Regions from separate parts of the Streptomyces sp. WMMB303 genome, predicted to be linked through region 2. Evidence: riboswitches for the same ligand, from Rfam matches in the RefSeq annotation. Region 2 holds a riboswitch; the other holds the start of a gene.

Region 1 (8,343 bases), 1.4 Mb from region 2:
CTGTGTGCGGCTCGGACTCAGAAGTCCATGCCGCCCATGCCACCGGCGGCAGCCGCGTCGGCGCCCGCGGCGGCCTTCTCCGGCTTGTCGGCGATGACGGCCTCGGTGGTGAGGAAGAGCGCCGCGATGGAGGCGGCGTTCTGCAGCGCGGAGCGCGTCACCTTGGCCGGGTCGAGGATGCCCTCGGCGATCATGTCGACGTACTCGCCGGTCGCCGCGTTCAGACCGTGGCCCGGGGTCAGGTTGCGCACCTTCTCCACGATGACACCGCCCTCGAGGCCGGCGTTGACCGCGATCTGCTTGAGCGGGGCTTCCAGAGCCAGCTTGACGGCGGCGGCACCGGTGGCCTCGTCGCCCGCCAGGTCCAGCTTCTCGAAGACCGAGGAAGCCTGCAGCAGGGCGACGCCACCGCCGGCGACGATGCCCTCCTCGACGGCCGCCTTCGCGTTGCGGACGGCGTCCTCGATGCGGTGCTTGCGCTCCTTGAGCTCGACCTCGGTGGCGGCACCGGCCTTGATGACGGCCACGCCGCCGGCCAGCTTGGCCAGTCGCTCCTGGAGCTTCTCGCGGTCGTAGTCCGAGTCGCTGTTCTCGATCTCGGCGCGGATCTGGTTGACCCGGCCGGCGACCTGGTCGCTGTCGCCCGCACCGTCGACGATGGTGGTCTCGTCCTTGGTGATCTGGACCTTGCGCGCCCGGCCCAGCAGGTCGAGGCCCGCGTTCTCCAGCTTGAGGCCGACCTCCTCGGAGATGACCTGACCGCCGGTGAGGATGGCGATGTCGTTGAGCATCGCCTTGCGGCGGTCGCCGAAGCCCGGGGCCTTGACGGCGACGGACTTGAAGGTGCCGCGGATCTTGTTGACGACCAGCGTGGACAGGGCCTCGCCCTCGACGTCCTCCGCGATGATCAGCAGCGGCTTGCCCGACTGCATGACCTTCTCCAGCAGCGGAAGGAGGTCCTTCACGTTGCTGATCTTGGAGTTGACGATGAGGATGTAGGGGTCCTCGAGCTCCGCCTCCATGCGCTCCATGTCGGTGGCGAAGTAGGCGGAGATGTAGCCCTTGTCGAAGCGCATGCCCTCGGTGAGCTCCAGCTCGAGCCCGAAGGTCTGCGACTCCTCGACGGTGATGACGCCTTCCTTGCCGACCTTGTCCATAGCCTCGGCGATCAGCTCACCGATCTGGGTGTCGGCCGCGGAGATGGAGGCGGTGGAGGCGATCTGCTCCTTGGTCTCCACGTCCTTCGCCTGCTCCAGCAGAGCGGCGGAGACAGCCTCGGTGGCCTGCTCGATACCGCGCTTGAGGGCCATCGGGTTGGCACCCGCGGCGACGTTGCGCAGACCCTCGCGGACCAGCGCCTGGGCGAGCACGGTGGCGGTCGTCGTGCCGTCACCGGCGACGTCGTCCGTCTTCTTGGCGACCTCCTTGACCAGCTCGGCGCCGATCTTCTCGTAGGAGTCCTCGAGCTCGATCTCCTTGGCGATGGAGACACCGTCGTTGGTGATCGTGGGGGCGCCCCACTTCTTCTCCAGAACGACGTTGCGGCCCTTGGGGCCGAGCGTGACCTTGACGGCGTCGGCAAGCTGGTTCATGCCACGCTCAAGACCGCGCCGCGCCTCCTCGTCAAAGGCGATGATCTTGGCCATGTGGGTTGGTCCTCCCTGGCTTCCCCCATGCGTCGAGCGCAAGGGGAGGGTTGGATTGCTCCGGACCGCGTGGCGCCCGCGACGGACGGCCTGAGACCCGGCGGTTCCTTCCCCACCCGGCTGCGGCCTCACCGACCCGGTCCTTCTTTGTCACTCTCACTCGCAGAGTGCTAACCCAATGATTAGCACTCGGGCATGGAGAGTGCAAGCGACGGCGAAGCCGTCTCCGGGTGGGGTGGCGGTCGGGTGACCCGGGGGCGCGAGCCCCACGGACGGCGGACGAGGGACAGCGGACAGCAGACAGCGGAGAAGGGGCCGCACCCTCGGGCGCGACCCCTTCTCCGCTGTGTCTGCAGCTCTGCGCAGTCCGGCGACACTCAGCCGGTCACGCGGACCATGTCCGCCTGCGGCCCCTTCTGACCCTGCGAAATCTCGAACTCGACCCGCTGCCCTTCGTCGAGAGTGCGGTAACCGTCCATCTGGATCGCGCTGTAGTGGACGAACACGTCCGCACCACCGTCGACCGCGATGAAGCCGTACCCCTTCTCCGCGTTGAACCACTTGACGGTGCCCTGAGCCATTCCTAACTCCCCTATTACTGGCCCTTGCGCGAGCCCGCACTTCGCGAACCCGGGTCAGACCTCACCCCCATGAGCAAGCGGGGGCGTGCGCCGGAACGCGTCGACCGCCGCTGAATGTATCTGCACGGACGCCCTGTGCAACAGGTCAATCGGACGAGAATTCTGGGCACGGCTGATCGGAAATAAGCCTCAACTGGGCCTGAAGCAGGGCAAGTCGGGCCAGACATTTGGAGTCTTCGCGACAATTACCGTCCGGTTTTCGACCGTAACTTGTCCCGTTGTCATCGCGGCGCCGTCCCGTCCGCGGCCGTGCCCGACGCGGTCCGTGCGGCGGTCGGCGGGTGCCGGGTGGGGGAACTCCCGTCACTCTACCGCCTCCCGAAACACGGAATCGCCCCCTCCGTTTCCCTTCGGAGAGGGCGACCCCGTGCCGTAGGCCCTGCTGGCGAGCGGTGGTGCGGAACTCGGCCGGCCGGCGGCGGACGGACCGATCCGACGGGCGAGCGGGCGACCGACCGGTCAGCCGCCGGCGACCGCCGGAATGATGGAGACCCCGGTGCCGTCCGGGGTGGGGGTCTGCAACCCCTGTTCGAAGCGGACGTCGTCGTCGTTGACGTAGACGTTGACGAAGCGGCGCAGCTTCCCGGCGTCGTCCAGGACACGGGCGGAGATGCCCGTGTGGTTCTTCTCCAGGTCCGCCAGCACCTCGGCGAGGGTCCCGCCCTCGGCGCTGACCTCGGCCCGACCGCCCGTGTAGGTGCGGAGGATGGTGGGGATCCGGACGTTGACGCTCATGTCGATCTTCCTCACGTGTAGGGGACGCGTCCCAGGGGCCCGCTCCGGCACTCCCGGTGCGGAACACCGGGCAAACACCGGGGGGCGGATTTCAGCCGTTCGGGGCGCCGCGGGCGTGCGAGGCCCGCGGCCCTCGAGGCGCCGCGGTGCTCCCGGGGCGCCGCACGCCCCGGGAGACCCCGGTCAGGCCAGACCGGCCTCGCGGAAGGCGGCCAGGTTGGGGCGGATCACGGCGGTGGGCCGCGCCGTGGCGGCCACGGCGTCGAGGGTCTTGAGTCCGTCGCCGGTATTCAGGACGACCGTCGTGAGCGTCGGGTCGATGGCACCGGACTCGATCAGCTTGCGGGTCACGCCCAGCGTGACGCCCCCGGCCGTCTCCGCGAACACCCCTTCGGTCCGGGCGAGCAGCGAGATCGACTCCACGATCTCGGCGTCGTTCACGTCGTCGGCGGCGCCGCCCGTGCGCGTGCAGATGTCGACCACGTACGGCCCGTCCGCCGGGTCCCCGATGGCCAGCGACTTGGCGATGGTGTCCGGCTGCTTGACCGGCCGGACGGCACCGGTGCCGTCCTTGTACGCGCGGGACACCGGCGAGCAGCCCTCGGCCTGCGCGGCGTAGATGCGGTACGGCTTGTCCTCGACGAGGCCGAGCCGGATCAGCTCCCGCAGCCCCTTGTCGATCTTCACGAGCTGGCAGCCGGAGGCGACGGGGATGACGAGCTGGTCGGGAAGCTGCCAGCCGAGCTGCTCGCAGATCTCGTACGCCAGGGACTTCGAGCCCTCGGCGTAGAACGGCCGCAGATTGACGTTCGTGAAGCCCCAGCCCTCGCCCAGCGGGTCGCCGATGAGTTCGGAGCAGAAGCGGTTCACGTCGTCGTAGGTGCCGTCGATCGCGACGAGCTCGCCGCCGTAGATCGCGGCCATCACCACCTTGGACTGCTCCAGCCCGTCCGGGATGAACACGCACGAACGCAGTCCGGCCCGGGCGGCGGCGGCGCCGACCGCCCCGGCCAGGTTGCCGGTCGAGGAGCAGGAGAGGGTGCTGAACCCGAAGGCGCGCGCCGCCTCCAGGGCAATGGCGACCGGGCGGTCCTTGAAGGAGTGGGTCGGGTTGCCGGAGTCGTCCTTGACGTAGAGGCCGCCGGTCACGCCCAGTTCGGCGGCGAGCCGGTCGGCCTTCACCAGCTGGGTGAGGCCGGGGTTCAGGTTCGGCTTCTCGGCGACGTCGGCAGGCACCGGCAGCAGCGGCGCGTAGCGCCACATCGAGGCGGGCCCGGCGGCGATGCGCCGCCGCAGCTCCTCCGGGTCACCGGAGGGGAGCTCGTAGGCCACTTCCAGCGGACCGAAACACTCCAGGCACACGAAGCTGGGGCCCAGCTCGGTGCGGGTGCCGCACTCACGGCAGGAGAGGGCCACTGCGGCGCCGAGGTCGTAGGGGGTGCTTCCGGCGGTGCCGGTGGAGGTGGTGCTGTTCGCTGCAACTGTCTGCACAGCCATGGAGGCGAGGCCCTTTCTCCTCATCTTCCCCGTGGCGTATCTCGTCACGGGCCGGAATTGGCACCGTCCCCACGAGGCGGTCTCGCCGTTGAGTCCGCGTACGCGCGGATCGCGGGATGGTTGCCGGGGCTTCAACGGGCCGTTCCCTCTGCCCCTCTGGATGAGCTGCACTATGGCTACGGGCGGCCGACAGCCGCCCGGGCGTTTGTGTCGCGGCGCCCCCGAGATGCGGAGGTCACCTGCGTTGTTCAAGACTGTAACCGACGGCGGTCACGCTTGAGGGGGACGTCCGAACCGCGAGATGGATCTTCCACTGCCCGTCCTCCCCGGTCCGGGGGCGGTAACGGTACCGCCGGGCGCTACCGGCCCGCCCCGCCACCGACTCACCGGACCGCCCGACCAGCCCGACCACGGATCCGACCAGCCCGACTACAGGAAGGCGCGCACGTGCTCGATGAAGTGGGCCGCTGGCTGCGGCGCCGTTCCTGGCGTGTCGCGGACCGGCCCCTGGAGAACCTGCTGGCGGCCAAGCGGCGCACCGGCACCACCGTCAGCGTGGTGCTGCCCGCGCTCGACGAGGAGGCCACCGTCGGCGACATCGTCTCGGTGATCCGCCGCGACCTGGCCACACCGCACCCCGGCACCGGGACCGCGCTGGTCGACGAGCTGATCGTGATGAACTCCGGCTCCACCGACCGGACCGCCGAGGTCGCCGCGGCCGCGGGGGCCGAGGTGGTGCACCGGGACGAGGTGCTGCCCAGGCTGCCGCCCCGCCCCGGCAAGGGCGAGGTGCTGTGGCGTTCCCTGCTGGCGACCAGCGGCGACATCGTCTGCTTCGTCGACGCCGACCTGCGCGAATTCTCACCGGACTTCGTCACCGGCATCGTCGGGCCGCTGCTGACCGAACCGGACGTGCACCTGGTCAAGGCGATGTACGACCGGCCGCTGCGGGACAGCCCGGCGGGCGGCGGGCGGGTGACCGAACTGGTGGCGCGTCCGCTGCTGAATCTGCACTGGCCCCGGCTGGCCGGCCTCGTCCAGCCGCTGGGCGGCGAGTACGCGGCGCGCCGTTCGCTGCTGGAGCGGCTGCCGTTCCCGGTGGGCTACGGAGTGGAGCTGGCGCTGCTGGTCGACACCCTGGAACTGCTGGGGCTGGACGCGCTGGCCCAGGTCGACGTGGGGGTCCGGCTGCACCGCAACCAGGACGGGCAGGCGCTCGGCCGGATGGCGACCGCCATCCACGCGGCGGCCGAGCGCCGCATCGCCCGGGGCCCGGCGACGGTGGACGGCGCGCGCAGCGGGATCGAGGCGCTGTCGGGCGGCACGGCGCTGACCCAGTTCGAGCGGGACGGTACGGGATGCTTCGTCCCCCGCGGCCACCTGGTGGACGTCGAGGAGCGCCCGCCGATGCGCACCGTGCCCGAGTACGGGCAGCGGATGGCGGCCTGACCGGTGCGGGGGTACCCCTGTCCGTGTTCCGGGGCCGACGGGCACGTTTGAGCGGTTTCGGCGGCGGCTAGGCTCGCGGCATGGCCGCTGGAGGAACACCGTCCGGAGCATCACCGCAGGCAGCAGGAGCGCGGGCAGCACAGGAGACCCCCGGAGCGCCGCAGACGGGGGGAGGCTCGGCGCGGGTGCTGGTGGCGTCCAACCGCGGCCCGGCGTCCTACACGCGCGCGGAGGACGGCACGCTCTCCGCCAGGCGCGGCGGCGGCGGGCTGGTGTCCGGACTGTCGGCCATCGGTCCGGAGGCGGACGCGCTGTGGGTGTGCGCCGCACTCGGCGACGGCGACCGCGAGGCGGCCCGGGCGGCGCGGGGACGACTGGACACCGGGGACACCGGCGGGCAGCCGGTGCGGATGCTGGACATCCCCGCCGACACCTTCGAGGCGGCCTACCACGGCGTCGCCAACTCCGTACTGTGGTTCACCCATCACATGCTGTACCACACGCCGCTGGAGCCCGTCTTCGACCAGGACTTCAGCGGCCAGTGGGCCGGTTACGAGGCGTACAACGCCGCTTTCGCGGACGCGCTGGCGCAGGAGGCCGACGACGGTGCCGCCGTCCTGGTGCAGGACTACCACCTCGCACTGGTCCCCGGCATGCTCCGCGCACGCCGCCCCGACCTGCGGATCGGCCACTTCTCGCACACGCCGTGGGCGCCCGCCGACTACTTCCGGCTGCTCCCGGACGACGTCGCCGCGCAGGTGCTGCGCGGCATGCTCGGCGCCGACCGGACCGCGTTCCTGACCGCGCGCTGGGCCCGGCTGTTCGCCGAGTGCTGTGCGCGGGTGCTGGGCGCCGCGGTCGAGGGCGGCGGCTCCCCGCGGGCGGACGCCTCGCCGCACGACTCCGCACCGCGGGACGCCTCGTCGGATGGCGCGGCGCCGGAGGACTTCTCGCTGACGGTGACGTACGAGGGCCGCACGACGCGTATCGGGGTGCATCCGCTCGGTGCGAACGGCGACTTCCTGCGCGAGCGGGCGCACCGGAGCGACGTCGCCGACCGGCTGGCGCAGTTGCGCGACCAGGTGGGCACCGGCCCCGACGGGGCCCCGCGCCGGGTTCTGGTCCGGGTGGACCGCACCGAGCTGTCCAAGAACATCGTCCGGGGCCTGTACGCGTACCGGCGGCTGCTGGCCGACCGCCCCGAGTGGCGTGAGCGCGTCGTCCACCTCGCGTTCGCCTACCCCTCGCGGCAGGACCTCGCCGTGTACCGGGACTACACGGCCGAGGTGAGCCGGGTCGCCGAGGAGATCAACCGGGAGTTCGGCACCGATGGCTGGACGCCGGTCGTGCTGCATGTGAAGGACGACTTCGCGAGGTCGCTGGCCGCCTACCGGATGGCGGACGTCGCGCTGGTGAACCCGGTGCGGGACGGGATGAATCTGGTGGCCAAGGAGGTTCCCGTGGTCTCGGACGCGGGCTGTGCGCTGGTGCTCTCCCGGGAGGCGGGTGCGCACGAGGAACTGGCGCCCGACGTGCTGTCCGTGAACCCGTTCGATGTGCGGGAGACGGCGGCCGCCCTCCGCACCGCGCTGGAGGCGGATCCGGCCGACCGCGCGGAGCGGACCCGCCGGCTGGCCGCGACCGCCACCTCCCGGCCGCCCGCCCGCTGGTTCCTCGACCAGTTGGAGGCGCTGCCCGGCTGACCCCCGCCCACGCCCCGCCGGACTCCCGGTCCGCGCGGGGCCGCCGGGTGGTGGCAGCCGGGCGGTGTCCGCGGTCAGCGCGGGGACTGGATTCCGTCCGCCAACGCCCGCAGCCAGGCCACCAGTCCGGCCGGGCCGGGGACCCGGACGTCCGCACCGTCGCGCAGTTCGGGAACCGCCTCGGCCGCCGCCTCGGGTGCGCTGTAGAGCAGCAGTCCCGGTACGCCCTCGGCGCGCAGGGCCGCGACAGCGGCGTAGGCGGGCAGGTCGCCGCGGTCGTCACCGGCGTAGACGACGGCGGTGGCGGACCGCTCGCGGACGAAGCCGGTGAGGGCTGCGCCCTTGTCGGCGCCCGGCGGCCGGAGTTCGAGCACCATGCGGCCCGGCTCCACCACGAGTCCGTGCCGCTCGGCCAGCGCGTACAGCGGCTCCCGCAGCAGCTCGAGGGCTTCGTCGGGCGAGGCGGCGCGCCGGGTGTGCACGGCGAGCGCCCGGCCCTTGTCCTCCGTCCAGGTGCCCTCCGGCGCCTCGGACTCGCGCAGCAGCCCGGGGAGTTCGGCCCGTACCGCGGCCACTCCGGCGGGTGGTTCGGGGGCGCGGACGACCGGATCCGCCGCGTCCCACCGCTCGGCCCCGTAGCCGCCCAGGACGGTGAGCCCCTCCAGTCCGGCG
Region 2 (8,343 bases):
CGCTGCTGCTTCTCGGCGAGCCGCTGCTTCTCCTTGGCCGTCAGCGTGTTGAGCAGCCGCTGGGCCTCGGAGAGCTTGCCCTGGATCTTCTTCTTCTTCTCACCGAGCTCCTTGCGGGTGCTGGCGAGGTCCTTCAGCTTGCCCGAGGCTTCCTTGCGCTGCTGGGCGAGGCTGCGCTGCTTGGCCTGGACCTTCTTGAGCGCGCCGGCCTGCTTGGTGCTCAACTGGTCCATGGCCGAGGCCTTGTCCAGGTAGCTGTCCGGGTCGGAGGAGAGGAAGAGCTGCACCGAGGGGTCGATCCCGCCCGAGCGGTACTGCGCGGTCGCCAGCGAACCCAGCTTGTCGCGCATGCTGTTGAGCTCGCCCTGACCGCGGGCCACGCTGTCCTGGAGGTTCTCGACCTCCTCGGAGAGCTTGGACTGCTTCTCCTTGGCGCCGTTGTACTTCTCGGTGGCCGCCTCGGCGTCCTCGTACAGCTTGTCGACCTTCTCCTTGACGTCCTTCTTGGACGACTGGGGGTCGGCGTGTGCCGCCTGGGAGGTGAGTGCGACAGCCGCGGCCGCGGTCATGGTGAAGACACTGACACGTGCGCGACTCGGCTGCTTGGGACGACGGTGGGACGCCACTGGGGCGAGCTCCTTCTTCCTCAGCCGCCTGCCGGTCTGGTCATCTCCGGCTCCACAGCGCGGGACTGGGCGATCCCGGCGTGCGGAACGAGGCGGTCCTCCGCCGTCACCCCGGATAGGTGATCAACCGAGCGGAGGTTCGGGCCAGACATTAGCCACGCGTAGTGATCCGATCAAATCCCTCAGGAAAAAAGACGTCCCGCAGCCGCATTCTTTACCCGGCGCCCACGCACGGCGAGCGCGGCCTCACACACCGCGCTCAGCCCCGTCCGTCGCAGCCGGACGCGAGCCTGCGGCGAACTGCGGTTCAGCTACGGGCGAGCCGCTTGAGCAACAGCGCGGAGGCGACGGGCCGGGCCCCGGCCGCCGCACAGCCGTCGGCGACCTCACGGTCGCTGGAGACCACCACCACCGCGCGGCCCGGCGGTTCGGCACGCACCAGGCGGCGGATCAGCTCGTCCGCGGTCTGGCCCGGCTTGGAGAAGAGCACCCGGACTCCGCGCGGCGGCGCCAGCAGTACCGGCGCCGCCAGTTCGGCCCCGTCGAACACGCAGGTGACCTCGGCACCGGACTGGGCGGCCAGCACCGCGAGGCCACCCAGCAGCCGCAACCGCTGCTTCTCCAGCGGCAGCGCGGGATAACCGGTCTTGGTGACGTTGTAGCCGTCCACCACCAGATGGGCCTGCGGCAGGGCCAGCAACTGGTCCAGCAGCGCCGGATCGGTGTCCGAAAGCGCCCGGGCCGCCACGTCCTTGGGCGACAGCCGGCCCGGCTCGACCGCGTCGACGGTGTCGGCCGGCCGGGTCTCGGACGGCGGGAGCGCCAGTTCGCGGCGCAGGCCCTGAGCCGCGTCCAGCACCGTGTCCAGGAGCAGCCGGACCCGCATGTCCTCGACACTGCGGCCCTCGCGCGCCGCGCGCCGCCCGGCCTCCAGCGCGGACTCGGCCTCGGCCAGCCGGGACTTGAGCCGGCGCAGCTCGCTGTCCAGCGCCGCCTTCTCGGTGCCCGCCGACGCGCGCACCCCGTCCAGCTCCTCCTGCAGCTTGCGCAGCGACGCCTCCCGGCGGCGCACATCCGCCTGCGCGCTGCGCAGCTTGCGCTGCGTGCCGTCCAGCTCCTTGCGCAGCGCCTCCTGCTCGCGGCGGCCGCGCTCGGCCTCGTCCCGAGCGGCTCCCCTGGCCTGGGAGAGCTCCTCGCGCAACTGGGAGAGTTCGCGCTGGGCCTCCTCACCCGCGCGTTCGGCCTGCGCCCGCTGGGCCTCCTCGCCCGCCGCCGCCACCAGCTTGGCCCAGCCGGAGGGCCGCAGCACGTAGGCCGCGGCCGCCACATCCACCGGGTCGGCGGCCGGCGGCGGCGTGCCCTCGTCGAGCGCGCCCGCCAGCTCCGGGAACTGCTCCCGCACCCGGGAGGCGATGCGCTGCCGGAAGACGGCGTCGCTCTCCAGCGCCGCGGCCATGGCGTTGCCGCCGAACTTGGCGCGACGCTGCGGGGTGAAGCGGGCGTACTGCCGCAGCGGGGGCGGCAGTTCGGCGACGGTCAGACCGCCGAGTGCGTCCCCGGTGAAACCGACCACCCGACGCCGCACCTTCTCCGGCAGCGGGCGCTCCAGGCTCTCCGGCTCGGCATCCGGGCGCGCGCCGGGATCCGACACCGGCTCCGCGCCCGGGCCCGGCTCCGGGGCGGCGCCCGGAGCCGGAGCGGCGGAGCGGGGCTCGGCGGGGTCCGGGCCCGCAGGGGCCGCGGGATCCTCGGCGGCCGCCCGGGCAGCGGGCCCGGCTCCCTCCCCGGCAGCCGGGTCCGGCAGCCGTCGGTCGCCGCCCGTCCGTTCCTCCACCGGTCACACCTGCCGTCTCTGGGACCTGAGCCCTATACCTGAGCGCTGGGCCGGTCCACCAGTTCGACCTGATCCACGGCATTGCACCATCTGCAGCGCACGGACTCGATGCTCTCACTGAGCACCTCCTGCTCCTCGACCGCCGGGGCGCCGGCCAGGTCCAGATGGACGTACTCGACCACCTTGCTGGAACGCGTCACGTCGAACCGGGTGAGGTTGCCGCACAGCGTGCAGCGCCAGCGGGTCTCGTCCGTGGGCGTGGGGACCGCCATCTTCTCGTCCTCGTTTCCTGAAGAGTCGGTACTGGTCGGTGCTGGTGGTGCTGGTCGGCACTGGTCAGTGCCGCCGTGCCGCGGATCATCACGGATACGCGGCGCAGGGTCACGTCCCGTAAACCCTACGGCCTAGGACCGTCCGCGTGCCCCCGCGTGTGTCGAGGAGCATGCCCGGGGAGCGAGGCGTCATGATCCGCTCATGGACGGCACCGGCCCCGCCGACATCCGGCACCCGGACCGCGGCGCGGAGCCGCGCCCCCTGGTCACCTACGCCCTGATCGGCTGCTGCTGCCTGGTCTTCCTCGCCGGACCGGCCTCCGGCCTCCTCCCCTCCCACGGTACGGGGCAGGCGCTGGAGGAGGTCAGGGCGGCCTATCTCCGCCGGTGGGGCGTGGTGCCCCGCACGCTGTTCAGCGGCGCCCTGCGTCCGCTGCCGACCCCGCTGACCGCGCTGTTCCTGCACGCGAACTGGCTGCATCTGCTGGGCAACCTCCTGTTCCTCTTCGTCTTCGGCGGCCCGGTCGAGCGGCGGATGGGCCCGCTGCGCTTCCTTCTCTTCTATCTGGGCACCGGCTACGCGGCGATGCTCTGCTACGCGGCGGCCCACCCGGTCTCGGACGAGACGCTGGTCGGCGCCTCCGGAGCGATCTCCGCGGTGCTGGGCGCCTTCCTCTGCCTGCACCCGCGTACCCGGGTGACGAGCGTCTTCCCCTTCCTCTTCTTCCTGCCGCTGCGCTTCCCGGCCTGGGCGGTGCTGCTCTTCTGGCTGACCCTGCAGTGGCCGGCCGCCCGGCAGGACGCGGACGGGCCCGGCATCGCCTACCTGGCCCACGTGGCCGGATTCACGCTGGGCTTCCTGTCCGCCTGGCTCCACCACCGCCGGGCTAGAGTGGCCGGGCCAACCCCGGCGTCCGAGGGAGAGACCCCACCGTGATCACTTCCATCGTCCTCATCCGGACGAGCACCGACCGCATCCCCGAGATCGCCGAGCAGATCGCCGCCATCGAAGGCGTCAGCGAGGTCTACTCGGTCACCGGTGCACACGATCTGATCGCCATGGTCCGCGTCGCCCAGCACGACGACCTCGCCGACATCATCCCCGGCCGGATCAGCAAGGTGCCCGGCGTGGAATCCACCGAGACCCACATCGCCTTCCGCACCTATTCCCAGCACGACCTCGAGTCGGCCTTCGCCATCGGCCTGGACGCCTGAGCCGGCCCGCCTCCGGCGGCGGGCCGGAAAGTCAGCGGTCCCGCCCGACCGGCGCCCGCGGTACGGCCGCGGGCTCCGGGACGCAGCGGCCGCCTTCCGTACGGTAGGTCCAGCGCGCACCGTCCCGCACCAGCTCCCGCACAGCGGTGACGAACCGGTCCACATGCTCGTCCGGCGTCCCGGCGCCGAAGCTGACCCGGATCGCGTCGAGCGCGGGCGCCTCGCCGGCCGAGGAGCCGGCCGGCCCGCCGGACGCCGACCCGGGCGCGCCGCACTCGCCGGGCGCGTCTCCCCGCCGGCCGAGCAGAGCGCGCAGCAGCGGATGGGCGCAGAAGAGCCCGTCGCGGACCCCGATCCCGTACTCGGCGGAGAGCGCCGCCGCGAAGTGCGAGCTGCTCCATCCCTCGACGACGAAGGAGACCACCCCCACCCGGTCGGCGTCCTCGCCGAACAGCGAGAGAATCCGCACCCCGGGCAGCTCCGCCAGCCCGCCGACGAGCCGGGCCAGCAGCTCCTCCTCCCGCGCCACGAGGCGGTCGAACCCGGTCTCGGCCAGCGCCCGGCAGGCGGAGGCGACGGCGTACGCGCCGATGACGTTGGGCGAACCGGCCTCGTGGCGGGCCGCAGTGGTGTGCCATTCGGCGTCCACGCCGCCGTCCGCGGCGCGGACCACGCGGCGACTGGCGCCCCCGCCCGCCAGATACGGCTCCGCCGCGCTCAGCCAGTCGGCGCGGCCCGCCAGCACCCCGGCGCCGAACGGCGCGTACAGCTTGTGCCCCGAGAAGGCCACCCAGTCCGCCTCCAGCTCCGCCAGGCTGACCGGCCGGTGCGGGGCGAGCTGCGCCGCGTCCAGGACCAGGCGGGCCCCGTGCCGGTGGGCGGCGCGGGCGAGCTCACGCACCGGCCACACCTCGCCCGTCACGTTCGACGCGCCGGTCACGCAGACCAGCTTGGGCCCGGCCGGCGCGGCGTGCAGCGCCGACTCCAGCGTGGCGACCGCCTGTCCGGGCGAGCGGGGCGCGTCCAGATACGTCACTTCGTGGGCCCGCCACGGCAGCAGCGCGGCATGGTGCTCGGTCTCGAAGACGAACACCCGGGTGCCGGCCGGCAGCGCCCCCGCCAGCAGGTTGAGCGAATCGGTCGTCGCCCGGGTGAAGACGACCTGGTCGCCCTCGCGGCAACCGAGGAACTCGGCGACGGTCCGCCTGCTCTGTTCGAACAGGTCCGTCGACAGTTGCGAGAGGTGGCCCGCGCCCCGGTGCACGCTGCCGTAGTACGGCGCGTACGCCGCCACGTCGTCCCACACCCGCTGCAGCGCGGGCGCGCTCGCCGCGTAGTCCAGCGCTCCGTAGGTCACCTCCCCACCGGTGACCAGCGGCACGCGGACGTCGCGGCCCAGAACGGGAAGCGGGGCGGACCCCTCGGTACAGGAATCAGAAACCGGTGCAAAAGGTGCGGTGAACGGCATGGCGGGACCTCCGGACGGGGTGAGCGCAAAGGGGCGCCTGACGGCGCGGCGAAACATGACAGAACGTCAGAAGGGGGCCGGAAACGGGTGTTCGGTGCTGCGGTACTACCCGTCGGCCCTAGCGCATTCGCTTGCTCACGGAGGACTCCCTCGAAGACCAGGACCCCTGGCGTGAGGGATCCGCGCTTGCCGCAGACCTTGCTGTCCTACGGCCTGGTCATCACCCGGGGCACCCCGCCACGGACGGAGGGTTGCCGGACAGCGGGCCGGGGCCTTTCTCGCTGTCGCTCGTGACCTGCGAGGGAGTATGCCACACCCCCGCGACTCCCCTCGCCGGGGGGCGTCTTCGCGGGGTCGGTTCCCCTCTCCGCGGGATGCGCCGCGTTGTGGGGGCACCCCCCTGATTCTCGCCTGCCGCCGAGGGGCCGTGTCGGCGCCGCACCAGGAAGGCAACCGACGGGGGCACCCCGCGGAAGTCGGGGCGCGGCCCCGACCGTCCCCCGGGGCGGGGGCGTGTCAGGGGGTGCAGGCCGTGGTGGGGTCGAGGGCGATGCGGTACCCGCGTTTGGTGACGGTCTGCACCACAGAAGGCGCACCGAGAGCCGCTCGGAGACGCCCGACGGCGGCCTCGACGGCATGCTCGTCGGTTCCCCCGCCGGGCAGGCACCCGAGCAGGTCGGCGCACGAAACCACCGCTCCGGGGTGACGCGCGAGCGCCCGCAGCACGGCCATGGGCGTCGGGCTGATCGGCCGCAGTTCGCCGTCGAGCAGGGCGGCGGTGCCCCGCACCTCCAGCGTGTGTCCCGCCGCGGGCAGCACCGGCGCGGTGGCCGGCAGCCGCTCGCCCAACAGCCGGACGAGGGCGCCGACCCGGAACCGCTCGGGCCAGTAGGCGGGGATGTCCCGGGCGAGCAGGGGCGCGGCGGTGACCGGGCCGACGCAGGCGACCTGGGTGCGGTCGCGCAGCGCCCGGGTCAGGTCCTCGGTGGCGCCGTGTTCCTCGGCGCGGGCGTAGAGCCCGGCGGCGGCCAGAGCGCTGGTGAAGGTGAGGGCGTTTACGCCGCCTGCCAGGACGGCGTCGATGAGCCGGTCGAGGGGGTTGGGGTCGACGGGGCCCGTCCACCGGTACACGGGCACCGGCACGACCTCGGCGCCGGCGCCGCGCAGCGCGTCGAGGAAGTCCCGCAGCGGTTCGCCGTGGAGCTGGACGGCAATGCGGAGTCCCTCCAGGTCCTCGCGGGCGAGCAGGCGTTCGAGGACTTCGCTGGAGGACTCGGAGACGGGGGACCAGGCTTCGCGGAGTCCGGCTGCGCGCAGCGCCCCGCACGCCTTGGGTCCACGGGCCAGCACCTCGCTCCGGGCGAGGGCGGCGCGCAGGGCCTCGCCCTCCCCCCAGCCGTCGGCGGCCTCCATCCAGCCGCGGAACCCGATGCCGGTGGTGGCGACGGCCACGTGCGGCGGCCGGGCCACCAGTTCCTTGGTGGCGTCGCGCAACTCCTCGTCGTCGGCGAGCGGGACGATACGCAGCGCGGGTGCGTGGACGACCTCGGCGCCGCGCCGCTCCAGCAGCGCACCCAGCTCCTCGGCCCGGCGCGCGGCCGTGACCGCGACGGTGAACCCCGCCAGCGGGGGAACGGACCCCGTGCGGCTTCGCGACGGTCGAGGTGCCGACACCGCGTCTCCTCTCGATTCCTCATCTGGGCGCTGGGGGCCTTCCATACTCACCCGACCAGCGTTTCCACCGTATTTCGCCGGGCCGAGACCTCGATCACTCCGCCGGTCAGCCGCACGTCGTGGACGGGGAGACGGACGGTGTCGTCCTCCAGACAGCGGCCGGTCGCCAGTTCGAAGGTCTGCTTGCCGAGGGGGCCGGTGACGACGGGGACACCGGCCCGGTCGCCGACGATGCCGTGGCAGATGACGGGTGCCCCGCTGAAGGGGTCGAGGTTCCCCAGCGCGTGGAGCTCGCCGCCGTGCAGCCGGAAGAGGGCGACGGCCGTGCCGTCCGGCAGCAGTGCGGCGCGTCCCTGGTCGGCCGGGAGGGCGTCCAGCGGGCAGAGCGCCGTCCAGACGGGTGCGGCGCCGGTCATCGGGTGCTCACCTCCGCTGCGGCGCGGGCGGCCGGCAGTCCGAGGTCCACGGGGACGGGCTGGTCGCGTTCGACGGCGAAGGAGATCGCCGGGTCGGGGGTGCCGGGCGCGTTGACGAAGGAGGTGAAGCGGGCGAGCTTGGCGGGGTCCTCGAGGACGCCGCGCCACTCGTCGCGGTAGTCGGCGACGTGCCGTGCCATGGCGGCGTCCAGGTCGGCGCAGATGCCGAGCGAGTCGTCCAGGACGACGGCCCGCAGATGGTCCAGGCCGCCTTCGAGGGATTCCAGCCAGGCGGCGGTGCGCTGGAGGCGGTCGGCGGTGCGGATGTAGAGCATCAGGAACCGGTCGATGGTGCGCACCAGGGTGTCGTGGTCCAGGTCGGTGGCGAGGAGTTCGGCGTGTCGTGGGGTGAAGCCGCCGTTGCCGCCGACATAGAGGTTCCAGCCTTGTTCGGTCGCGATGATGCCGAAGTCCTTGCTTCGGGCCTCCGCGCACTCGCGGGCGCAGCCGGAGACACCGGCCTTGAGCTTGTGGGGTGCGCGCAGCCCTCGGTAGCGCAGTTCCAGTTCGACGGCGAGGCCGACCGAGTCCTGGACTCCGTAGCGGCACCAGGCCGAGCCGACGCAGGATTTGACCGTGCGGACGGCCTTGCCGTAGGCATGCCCGGACTCGAAGCCCGCGTCGGTGAGCCGACGCCAGATGGCGGGAAGCTCCTCGAGCCGGGCGCCGAGCAGGTCGATGCGCTGACCACCGGTGATCTTGGTGTAGAGGCCGAAGTCGCGGGCCACCTCGCCCAGCACGATGAGCCGGGCCGGGGTGATCTCGCCGCCGGGCACCC

Evidence for each region. A riboswitch is a leader RNA that binds a small molecule or an ion and turns the genes downstream of it on or off. The one in region 2 is predicted to bind S-adenosylmethionine.
Region 1: another riboswitch for S-adenosylmethionine. It lies ahead of thrC (threonine synthase); the one in region 2 lies ahead of P2424_RS07315 (aminotransferase class V-fold PLP-dependent enzyme).

Annotation. Positions count from the first base shown of each region.
Region 1 covers NZ_JARKIN010000001.1:3,049,806-3,058,148, forward strand. Annotated here, with positions in the region: gene groL (chaperonin GroEL) at 18-1,646, opposite strand; gene P2424_RS13595 (cold-shock protein) at 2,024-2,227, opposite strand; gene P2424_RS13600 (MoaD/ThiS family protein) at 2,747-3,022, opposite strand; gene thrC (threonine synthase) at 3,206-4,519, opposite strand; SAM riboswitch class I at 4,537-4,686, opposite strand; gene P2424_RS13610 (glucosyl-3-phosphoglycerate synthase) at 4,967-5,968, shown strand; gene P2424_RS13615 (trehalose-6-phosphate synthase) at 6,049-7,671, shown strand; gene otsB (trehalose-phosphatase) at 7,746-8,343, opposite strand, start outside.
Region 2 covers NZ_JARKIN010000001.1:1,609,612-1,617,954, forward strand. Annotated here, with positions in the region: gene P2424_RS07290 (NlpC/P60 family protein) at 1-626, opposite strand, end outside; gene P2424_RS07295 (NYN domain-containing protein) at 934-2,277, opposite strand; gene P2424_RS07300 (hypothetical protein) at 2,493-2,732, opposite strand; gene P2424_RS07305 (rhomboid family intramembrane serine protease) at 2,935-3,669, shown strand; gene P2424_RS07310 (Lrp/AsnC ligand binding domain-containing protein) at 3,666-3,947, shown strand; gene P2424_RS07315 (aminotransferase class V-fold PLP-dependent enzyme) at 3,979-5,415, opposite strand; SAM riboswitch class IV at 5,593-5,711, opposite strand; gene P2424_RS07320 (uroporphyrinogen-III synthase) at 5,932-7,134, opposite strand; gene nirD (nitrite reductase small subunit NirD) at 7,137-7,505, opposite strand; gene nirB (nitrite reductase large subunit NirB) at 7,502-8,343, opposite strand, start outside.